Regions from separate parts of the Isoptericola hypogeus genome, predicted to be linked through region 2. Evidence: predicted binding sites of a transcription regulator. Region 2 holds the regulator's gene; each other region holds the start of a gene.
The links. Region 2 encodes LexA, which represses DNA repair genes until DNA is damaged. Its sites were predicted from a motif close to TCGAACANNTGTTCGA; they were not measured.

Region 1 (3,240 bases), on a different contig from region 2:
CGCGGCCGATGTCGTCGGCGCCCCACTCGCACACGTCGAGGTAGACGACCAGGCCCTCCGGCGCGTGCTCGGCGGCGAACCGCGGCACGTCGCCGTACGCCGTCCCGGCCAGGAACGGCAACATCTCCACGCAGCCGCCGATCAGCCGGCCGGTGACGTCCACGGGTTCGCCCGGGTCGGCGCCGGCGTCGAGGCGGAGCCAGGAGCCCGGGGTGTCGAGGGTCCAGGTCGAGACGTCCGGGTGCCCTTCGTAGTCGTCCCAGCCGGACCGGCGGTGGCGGCGCGGCGAGCGCTGCACGAGGGCGGCACCTGGCACCCCCGACTGCTCGGCGGCGGCCACGTCCCACCAACCCAGCAGGCCGTCCGGGACGTCGTACGGGGTGTCCATGAGGTTCTGCCCGTGCAGCGTCGCGACGCCGGTGCGCAGCGTCAGCGGGAGCAGGACCGTCGACATGTCGGAGAAGCCGACGAGCCAGGTCGGGTCGGCGGCCAGCGCCTCCCAGTCGAGGCGGTGCAGCAGGTCGATGGCGAGCGACCCGCCCCATGGCGGCACGACGGCGCGCACCGCGGGGTCCGTGAGCATCGCGGTGAGCTCCGCGGCGCGCGCGTCCGCCGGGGCGCTGACGATCCCCTCTCCTGTGGTCGTGCTGCCCACGCGGACCTCGTAGCCCTTGGCGCGCACGACGTCGACCGCGTGCTGCAGGCGGGCATGAAGGCGCTCCTCGACGCCGGACGACGGCGCCGTCACGCCGATCGTGTCGCCGGGGCGCAGGGGGCGGGGGTAGCGGATCGTCATGGCCGGGATCGTCTCCGCCCGAGCGGCGTGATGTCCACCGGAATCAGCTGCTCGGACAGGGGGCGTCCGCATCCCGCACGGGCCCCGCCGTCGCGACGCGCAGCCGCAGCGCAGCGACCGCCTGGGTGACCCGCTCCCCTACGGTGACGCGGCGCGGCCTGAGCCGAAAGGTCGCGGCCGTCGCCGTGTCCGACAGGACGGCGTCGATCTTCGCCCTGCCGTACCCGTCGTACTTGGCTCGGTACGCGTCGTCGAGCGGGCCGTGCAGCTCGGGCGCGACCTCCGTCAGCACGACCGGGTACTCCGCCCCGTCCAGCCGCACCCGCGCCCGCCCGGCCCGTGACCACCCGTCGCCCGGGACGGTCCGCACGTACAGGTCACGGCCGAGCCGCACGACCCAGCTGCGCGCGCCACGTTCAGCGTCGGCGGCGAGGAGGTGGACGGCGGGGGCGGCGGCCAGCGCGCCGATGTCGTGGGTCCCGGTCGTGGTCATGGGCGTCTCCTCGTGGTCGGGCGTCAGAGCGGAGGGCGTGCGGTCGAGAGGCGTGATGGGTCCTTCGGTAGGGGCGGGACATGCGTCGGGGCAGGTCGCAGGACCTGCCCGCCGATGGATGAACCGATCTCGGGGCGCTGCTGTTCCCCTCGACACAGGTCCCCACGCGATGCGCGTCGGCCCTGCACCGGCGGCGCACACAGCCTCCCGGCCCTCAGACCGCCGCACGACACCCGAGCCGGCGCCGTCGGGCGCACCGCGGTCGCTGCGCGAACGGTTCGGCAGCTCGGCACGCGTTCAATCCCGCCCTCCCTCGCTCGACCGCGCCCCGGCCAGCGCCCATCGGGGCCACGGTCGTGTCCACCGGTCGAGCCATTCGACACGCGGGGTCGAGACCACCGGTCGAGACCGTGGAGACCCTGGCTTCGCGCCGACCGGCGCCTCTCGCGCCTCTCGTCTCGCCCACGACGGTCGAACAGACGTTCGACTCCGTGTCGGTGGCTCCTGGTTGACTTGTCGCATGGCACGGACGCCGGGCACCGCAGCAGCACAACTCGTGCTGGACGCTGCGCTGGGCCGGGCAGCGGACGAGCAGACGGCCGCGAACGCCGCCTTGGGACGCCGCACCGTGGCGCTGGCCGAGGTACTCGCCGCGACCGAGGCCGCCCCGGAGACGATGCTCGACCTCGACGTCCCGCGGGTCGCGACCGCGCCGGCCGTACGGCGTTCTTCCGTCGCTCACCGAGCGTTGGCGGCAGAGGTCGCGTGCGCGCTGGGGATCGGCGAAGCCTCGGCCTCCACCCTGCTGTCCGACGCGCAGGTCCTGACCCGGCGCGCCAGAGCCACCCTCGACGCGCTGTGCACCGGGAGGATCAGCTACCGGCACGCGGCCGTGCTGGTCGAGGCCGTGGCCGACCTGCCCGCCCACGCCGTGGCCGAGATCGAAGCGGTCGTGCTGCACCGCGCCCCGGAGGTGACCGCGGCGAAGTTCGGCGCCCTGGCCCGCGCGGCCCGCGACCTGCTGCACCCCGTGCCCGCCGAGGTTCGGCACGAGGCCGCGAACCTGAAGGCCGACGTGTGGGTCGATGACGGCAAGGACGGCATGTCCTGGCTCACCGCGCACCTGCCCTCTCCTGTGGCGCACGCTGTGCACGACCGCCTCACCCGCACCGCCGCCCGCGCCAAGACCACCGGCGACCCCCGTGGCATCGGGCAGCTACGCGCCGCCACCCTGACCGCCCTGCTCCTCGACGACACGGGCAGCACCGGCGGCACCAGCGGCCCCGAGGCTGGTGCCGAGCGCGAGCCCGAACGCAAGGCCGGGGAGTCCGACACGGCAGCGGCTACTGAGACGCCCCCATCAGGCGCGGCCTTCGATTCGCCGCCAGTTGCAGGACCACCCGGCGCGACACCGCCCGGCACGTCACCGCCGTCGGAACCACCGGGCACGAGGTCACCCAACCACCCACCAGCAACGCCGCCCCCGGACCCGCTGGTCACGCTGGCGCGCAGCATTCGGCCCGTCGTGCACGTGACGGTCCCGGTCACCACCCTGACCGGCGCGAGCGAGGATCCGGGCACGCTCGACGGCACCGTTCCCCTCGATGCGGAGACCGCACGACAGCTCGCCGCCCACGCCCCGACGCTGCGGCGCATCCTCACCGACCCCGTCACCGGGGCCATGCTCACCGTGGACCGGCGTAGCTACGTCGTGCCCGCCGACCTGCGCGCCTTCCTCACCCTGCGCGACGTCACGTGCCGGTTCCCCGGCTGCCGCATCCCCGCCACGCGCTGCGACGTCGACCACACGACCGCGTGGGTCGACGGCGGCCCCACCGACGCGCAGAACCTGGCGCACCTGTGCCGCAGACATCACACGCTCAAGCACGAGTCCCGCTGGAACGTCGAACAGCTCGACCACGGCGTCCTGGCCTGGACCTCACCCCGCGGC
Region 2 (3,240 bases):
CGCGACGCGCGTGGTGCCCGCACCACGACGAAGCTCGCGATCGTCGGGGCGGGCGCCGTCGGCGCGACGCTCGCGTACGCGGCGCTCGCCCGCGGCGCCGCCCGGACGGTGGCCCTCATGGACGTCAACCGCGCCAAGGTCGAGGCCGAGGTGCTCGACCTTCGGCACGGCGGGATGTTCATCCCCCAGGCGGAGATCGAGGGCTCCGACGACGTGGAGGTCTGCCGTGGGGCGGACGTCGTCGCCGTCACGGCCGGGGCGAAGCAGGAGCCCGGGCAGTCCCGCCTCGACCTCGCGGAGGCGACGGTCGCGCTGACCCGCAAGATCCTGCCGGGCCTGGTCGAGGTCGCCCCGGACGCCGTGTTCCTCATGGTGACGAACCCCGTCGACGTGGTCACGTATGCCGCACAGCAGGTCAGCGGCCTGCCCCACGAGCGCGTGCTCGGCAGCGGCACCGTGCTCGACTCCTCGCGGCTGCGGGACTCCGTCGCGCGGCACTGCGGGGTCGCGGTCGGCAACGTGCACGCCAACATCGCGGGGGAGCACGGCGACTCGGAGATCGTGCTCTGGAGCTCGGCCACCATCGCCGGCGTGCCGCTGCTCGACTGGCGTCCGTTCCGGGGGCACGAGCCGCTGGACGCCGCGGCTCGGGAGCGCATCGCGAGCGACGTCGTGACCTCGGCCTACCGCGTGATCGCGGGCAAGGGTGCGACGAACTACGCGGTGGGCCTGGCCGCGACGCGCATCATCGAGGCGATCCTCAACGACGAGCACCGCGTGATGTCCGTGTCGTCACGGCTCGACGGGTTCTACGGGATCAGCGACGTCTGCCTGTCCGTGCCCTCGCTCGTCGACCGTCGGGGCGTCGCGGAGACCATCGACACGCCGTTGTCGGACGACGAGGTCGCAGGCCTGCGCGCGTCGGCCCGGAGCATGCGCGAGGTGCAGGCCCGCCTCGGCATCTGAGGCGGCCCGCACGGCCCCGCGCGCCGTCAGAGGCTGCGCAGCACCGCCACGACGCGACCGAGCACCTGGGCCGCGTCGCCCTCGATCGGGCTGTACGCGCTGTTCTGGGGCAGCAGCCAGACGTGCCCGTCCGCCTGCTTGAAGGTCTTCACCGTCGCCTCGCCGTCGATCATCGCGGCCACGACCTCGCCGTTCTCCGCGACCGGCTGGCGGCGCACGACCACCCAGTCCCCGTCGCAGATCGCGGCGTCGATCATCGAGTCGCCGGCCACCTTCAGCAGGAAGAGCTCGCCGTCGCCGACCACCTGCCGGGGGAGGGGAAACACGTCCTCCACGACCTGCTCGGCCAGGATCGGTCCGCCCGCGGCGATGCGGCCCACGAGCGGCACGTACAGGGGAGGCGGCGCCTCTCCGTCGGCCGGGAGCCCCGGTGCACCCTTCGTGAGGGAGGACGCGCCGCCGTAGTCCGCCGGTCCGGCGCCCGTGCCCGGCGCATCCGGGTCGACGACCTCGATGGCACGCGGCCGGTTCGGGTCGCGACGCAGGTAGCCCTTGCGCTCGAGCGTGGTGAGCTGGTGCTTGACCGACGACGGGCTCGCGAGCCCGACGGCCTCGCCGATCTCGCGCATCGTCGGCGGATACCCGCGGGTGTCCACGGAGACGCGGATGGTCTCCAGCACCCGCCGCTGGCGCGGCGTCAGGCGATCGGCGCCCGGCGCGAGCTCGCTCACCGAGGCCAGGGCGGGGCCCGTCGCCCCGGCCGCCTCGTCCCGTCCGCTCGTCATGACGTTCTCCCGTCCTCCGACGTCGCGGCCCGCCCCGACGGGCCCTGAAATCCGACAAACCTTCCATCGCGCTGGAACCACTCTAGGTCAGATCGCCCCGCGCATCAAACATCTGTTCGACAAACGCTCGACCGTGTCGCACTCCTGTGCTACACCTTGGTACAGGCGTTCGACGAACGGGTGTTCGACATCGACGAATCGACTCGGACGGATCGACGCCGACGGCTCGACACAGGAACCTTCGACACGGCGTGGCCGCCCGACGGGCGATGGCCGCACCGACGCGACGAGAGGACCACCATCATGGCCAGCACCGTCTCCGCCCCCGGGCCCCTCGGCCTCGGCGGCCTCCGGCTCACCCGGCGCGGGCGAGCCGTGGTCGTCCTCGTCGCCGTCCTGGTCGCCGCTGCGGCCGGGCTCGTCGGTCAGCGCGCCGTCGCCGGCACGCCTGGCGGCCCCCTGGAGGTCCGGCTGCACACCGTGGCGCCGGGAGAGTCGCTGTGGGAGTACGCGCGGGGTCTCGCGAGCACCGACGAGGACGTGCGCGACGTCGTGGTGGACCTCCAGGAGCTGAACGAGCTCGAGTCGGCAGACCTCCAGGTGGGGCAGGTGGTGCTGCTGCCGCAGGAGTGAGACGTCGGGAAGGTCCGCTCGGGGCCCCGCCGCAGGGCGGCGTGTTGCGCAGGGCGCGGGTCGCCGCCTACGTTGTCGGCAGCCGGGCGCCGGTCCGGCACCGAGCCCAGGAGTACCCGATGCACTGCCCGTTCTGCAGACACGCGGACTCGCGCGTCGTCGACTCCCGGACGTCCGACGACGGCACCACCATCCGCCGTCGTCGACAGTGCCCGTCGTGCCAGCGGCGCTTCACCACGATCGAGACGGCGAGCCTCTCGGTCGTCAAGCGGTCCGGTGCGACCGAGCCCTTCAGCCGGGACAAGATCGTCTCCGGCGTGCGGAAGGCCTGTCAGGGTCGCCCGGTGAGCGCCGACGACCTTGCCCTGCTCGCACAGAAGGTGGAGGAGACGCTCCGGGGGACCGGCAGCCCCGAGATCGACGCGTACGAGGTGGGCCTGGCGATCCTCGGTCCGCTGCGCGAGCTCGACGAGGTGGCGTACCTCCGGTTCGCGAGCGTCTATCAGGACTTCGAGTCGCTGGAGGACTTCGAGAGTGCCATCACGTCGCTGCGGGCCGAGCGGGTCGAGCGCGAGGCGCGCGCCGCAGGGGCGGGCGAGGGCGACGGCGCGGGAGGTCCCGACGAGGCCGGTGCCCGCGAGGTGCGTGACCAGGGCGGAGAGGTCCGGGACACGCCAGCGCCGACGCGACGGTGAGACGTGGCCGAGGGTGAAATCCTGTGGCGCCGCCCGCCGGGGTGCACCATGCTGGACGCCACCAGGGTGCGGCGGGCGTGCGGACGTCAGCACGCACACCCCGACGAGACGGACGAGGTGGTCGCAATGACGGCGCAAGGACACGAGGGCGCAAGCTCCGC
Region 3 (3,240 bases), on a different contig from region 2:
CGCGGTAGGCCGTCTGGCTCGCGGCGAGGAGCGCGGCGGCGCCCCCGGCCGCGGCTGCGCCCCAGACGAGAGTGCCCAGCTGGATCCCCGCCAGCGCGGCGAAGCCGTGCGCGCGGGAGCGCGCCACCGTGCTGCGCAGCACCAGCGCGGTGTCCAGGCCGGGGACGATCGTCAGCAGCCCGGCGACGAGCGCGAAGGCCAGGACGGCAGAGGTCACGGTCACGTGACGACGATAGCGAGGCCCCGGCTCTCCGGGACCCCGCTTCCGGTCAGCGCACCAGACGGACCTCCGCGAGCCCGCCGAACCGGTCGTCGACGACGCTCGCGCCGTCCGGCGTCGCCGGGCGGACCTGGAAGGGCATGCGCCGGAGCGTACTGGTGGTGGGCACCAGCGTGGGTCTGGAGGACGCGGTCATGTCGTCAGTCGGCCGTGTCGTCAGAAGGGCGGCGGTCCTGGGTCGTCGCCCAGGGGGTCTGCCGGAAGCGAGGTGCCGGCGGCGCCCTCCGCGTCGTCGCCGACGCCTTCGTCGGATGGCAGGAACGGGCGCGGGAGGGTGCGGTGCGTGGAGGTGACCGGGCGGGTGGGAGACGTGCGGTGGACCCTGCCGGTCGGCGAGGTCCACTCGAGCTCGCCGCCGAACGGAGCGTCCGGGGTGCGAACCTGGCGCACCTGCCAGGTCGTCTGATGCTTGGCCGTGTGGTGTCGACGACAGAGATGGGCCAGGTTGTCGGCCGCGGTCGTGCCGCCGTCGGCCCACGCGGTGGTGTGGTCGAGGTCGGTGCGGTAGGCGGCGCGGGTGCAGCCGGGGAAGCGGCAGGTGCGGTCGCGTTCGGCGAGGAGGGCCCTGAGGTCCGCGGGCACGGCGTAGGTGCTGCGGCCCACGGACAGCGGCGTGCCGGTCTCGGGGTGGGTGAGGATGCGCCGGAACGACGGGGCGTGCGCACACAGCGCGCGGGCGGCGTCGGCGTCGATCGGGATGTGCCCGTCGAGCGTGGCGGGGGTCTGCGAGACACCGAGGAGCGTCAGGACGGGCACGGTGACGGTGACCCGGGGGCGGATCGACCTGGCCAGGGGCGCGAGGCTCCCGACGCGCGGGCGTACCTCGTCGTCGAGGGGATCGGCGGGAACGGACGCGGCGGGCGTGCTGGGCGGGTCTTGCGTGCTCCTCGACACGGTTCCGCCGTGCTCACGGTGCGGCCGACGGCCGGCGGCGGAGCCGGCCACGGCCGGCGCGGGCGCGGTGGCGAAGGTCGCGGTGGACAGGTCGAGGGTGCCGTCGTCCAGGAGCAGGTCGGTCAGGACGTCGGCACGCAGCTCGGAGGTCTGACGACCGTCGCCGTCGGCTCGCAGGCGTGCGGCGGTCGCGGCCAGGCGGTCGTCGATGGCGTGGGCGACCACGACGGGCAGGAGCGCCGTGAGCAGGCCATGCCGTCCGAGGCGGGGTCGAGCCATGCACCGCGCTTGGTGCACGCGTCGGCGTGCCGCACGTCCAGCGGGACGGGGTGCACGAGGTCGCGGGCGTCCTGCACGGCGTCGGTGAACTGGGTGGGGGTCATGGTGGCCGCGTCGCTCAGGACCATGGACTCGATCGCGCGCGCCTGGCCCGGGGTCAGCTCCTCGATGTGCCGGGCGAGGATCCCGGCGTGCCGCCACGAGGTGCGGCCGTGCCACAGCGAGGCGAACATCCGGGGCGCGAGGGTGATCAGGGCGTGCGCGTGGTCGACCAGGGTGCCTGCGGCGGTCTCCCCGACCCGCAGGGTCGTGGCCAGGTCCGCGACCACGGCGCGACGCGCGAGCTCCCGACGACGGCCCCTGTCAGCGGCCCGCGCGTGCGGGTCGGAGACATCGATCAGCGCGTCCTCGCCGGCAATGGTCTGCCGTCGTAGCCGCTCGACGAGCGTCGCCTTGACGGCCTCGAGCCGCCCGAGGTCGGCCTGGACCCGCGTGAGCATCGACAACGTCCCGTCAATGTCCGCGGCGGACGCCGGCTGGTGCTCGCGGGGCAGCAGCGCGGCCAGCTCGCCATGCAGAGCGGGGGAGGGGGTCACCCGCCCTGCAGGGCTTCGGGGCCGGGGCGAACCAGGACGGGTCACCCTGGTCGTCTTGTTCGTCATCCAGACCCAGTGCGACGGTCTGCCCCGCGTACCGCTCCGCGGCCACCGTGAAGGCCGGCGTCCCCGTCTCCAGCGCGAGCAGCCGCGCGAGCTCGTCGTCCCAGGAGCGAGTGTCTCGCGTCGGCGCCGCCGGGCCGGGCATCCCGGCACGCCCGGAGGGTTCGCCGGGGCCCTCGGGATACGTCGTCGACATGCCCACAGCCTACCAGGATTCGAACGTGTGTGCTAATGATTTGTCATGCAATACCGCCGAATGTGCCAACGCCTGTCGAACCGCCCAGCCGTCCGTCCGGCGTGGCCGCGGCAGCTCTACCCGGCTGCGCACGAGCTCTACCCGGCTGCGCACGCCGGAGGCCGTGATGCCGCTCGGGCGGAGTTGCACTCCCGGCTACCATGGGATCACAGGCGTCGACCCGGCCATCACCGGCGAGCCTCCGGAAGAACGGAGCGGCCACCGCTCCCAGTAGAACCGGACGGGTAGGCCCGTCACAGCCGTGAACGAGCGGTGGACCTCATGATCGGCCCGAGGTCCGCAAGCGGGGTGGTACCGCGGCACCTGCGTCCTTCGGGGCGGGGGCGTCGTCCTCGCACAGCAGTCCGACGTACCACCGACCGCCAGCTCGTCCGCACAGGAGCCCACCCATGGCCTACCCCCTGCACCGCTCGTCCGACCAGCGCACCGGCGCGGCGTTCGGCATCACCGGCGTCCCCGCGTCGCCGGACCTGCCCGCCATCGAGCGCGAGGTGCTGGAGTTCTGGGCGGCGGACGACACGTTCCGCGCCTCCGTCGCCAAGAACCCGGCGGGCGCCGACGGCAGCAACGAGTTCGTCTTCTACGACGGCCCGCCGTTCGCCAACGGCCTGCCCCACTACGGCCACCTGCTCACCGGGTACGCCAAGGACGTCGTCCCGCGCTACCAGACCATGCGCGGCAAGCACGTCGAGCGCCGCTTCGGCTGGGACACGCACGGCCTGCCCGCCGAGCTCGAGGCCATGAGCCAGCTCGGCATCAAGACCAAGGACGAGATCCTCGAGCTCGGCATCGAGAAGTTCAACGCCGCCTGCCGCGCGTCCGTGCTCAAGTACACCTCCGAGTGGCGCGACTACGTCACCCGGCAGGCACGC

Region 1: the regulator LexA is predicted to act here: its motif matches at 1,761-1,776, upstream of ABD254_RS09990 (HNH endonuclease signature motif containing protein).
Region 3: the regulator LexA is predicted to act here: its motif matches at 2,328-2,343, upstream of ABD254_RS12140 (DUF222 domain-containing protein).

What each region holds. Positions count from the first base shown of each region.
Region 1 covers NZ_BAAAPM010000003.1:1,702,318-1,705,557, reverse strand. Annotated here, with positions in the region: gene ABD254_RS10000 (S66 family peptidase) at 1-796, opposite strand, end outside; gene ABD254_RS09995 (DUF2255 family protein) at 840-1,289, opposite strand; gene ABD254_RS09990 (HNH endonuclease signature motif containing protein) at 1,810-3,240, shown strand, end outside.
Region 2 covers NZ_BAAAPM010000006.1:14,051-17,290, forward strand. Annotated here, with positions in the region: gene ABD254_RS15275 (L-lactate dehydrogenase) at 1-966, shown strand, start outside; gene lexA (transcriptional repressor LexA) at 993-1,751, opposite strand; gene ABD254_RS15285 (LysM peptidoglycan-binding domain-containing protein) at 2,055-2,384, shown strand; gene nrdR (transcriptional regulator NrdR) at 2,504-3,079, shown strand; gene ABD254_RS15295 (DUF5302 domain-containing protein) at 3,206-3,240, shown strand, end outside.
Region 3 covers NZ_BAAAPM010000004.1:166,157-169,396, forward strand. Annotated here, with positions in the region: gene ABD254_RS12130 (LysE family translocator) at 1-223, opposite strand, end outside; gene ABD254_RS12135 (HNH endonuclease signature motif containing protein) at 437-1,399, opposite strand; gene ABD254_RS12140 (DUF222 domain-containing protein) at 1,297-2,049, opposite strand; gene ileS (isoleucine--tRNA ligase) at 2,758-3,240, shown strand, end outside.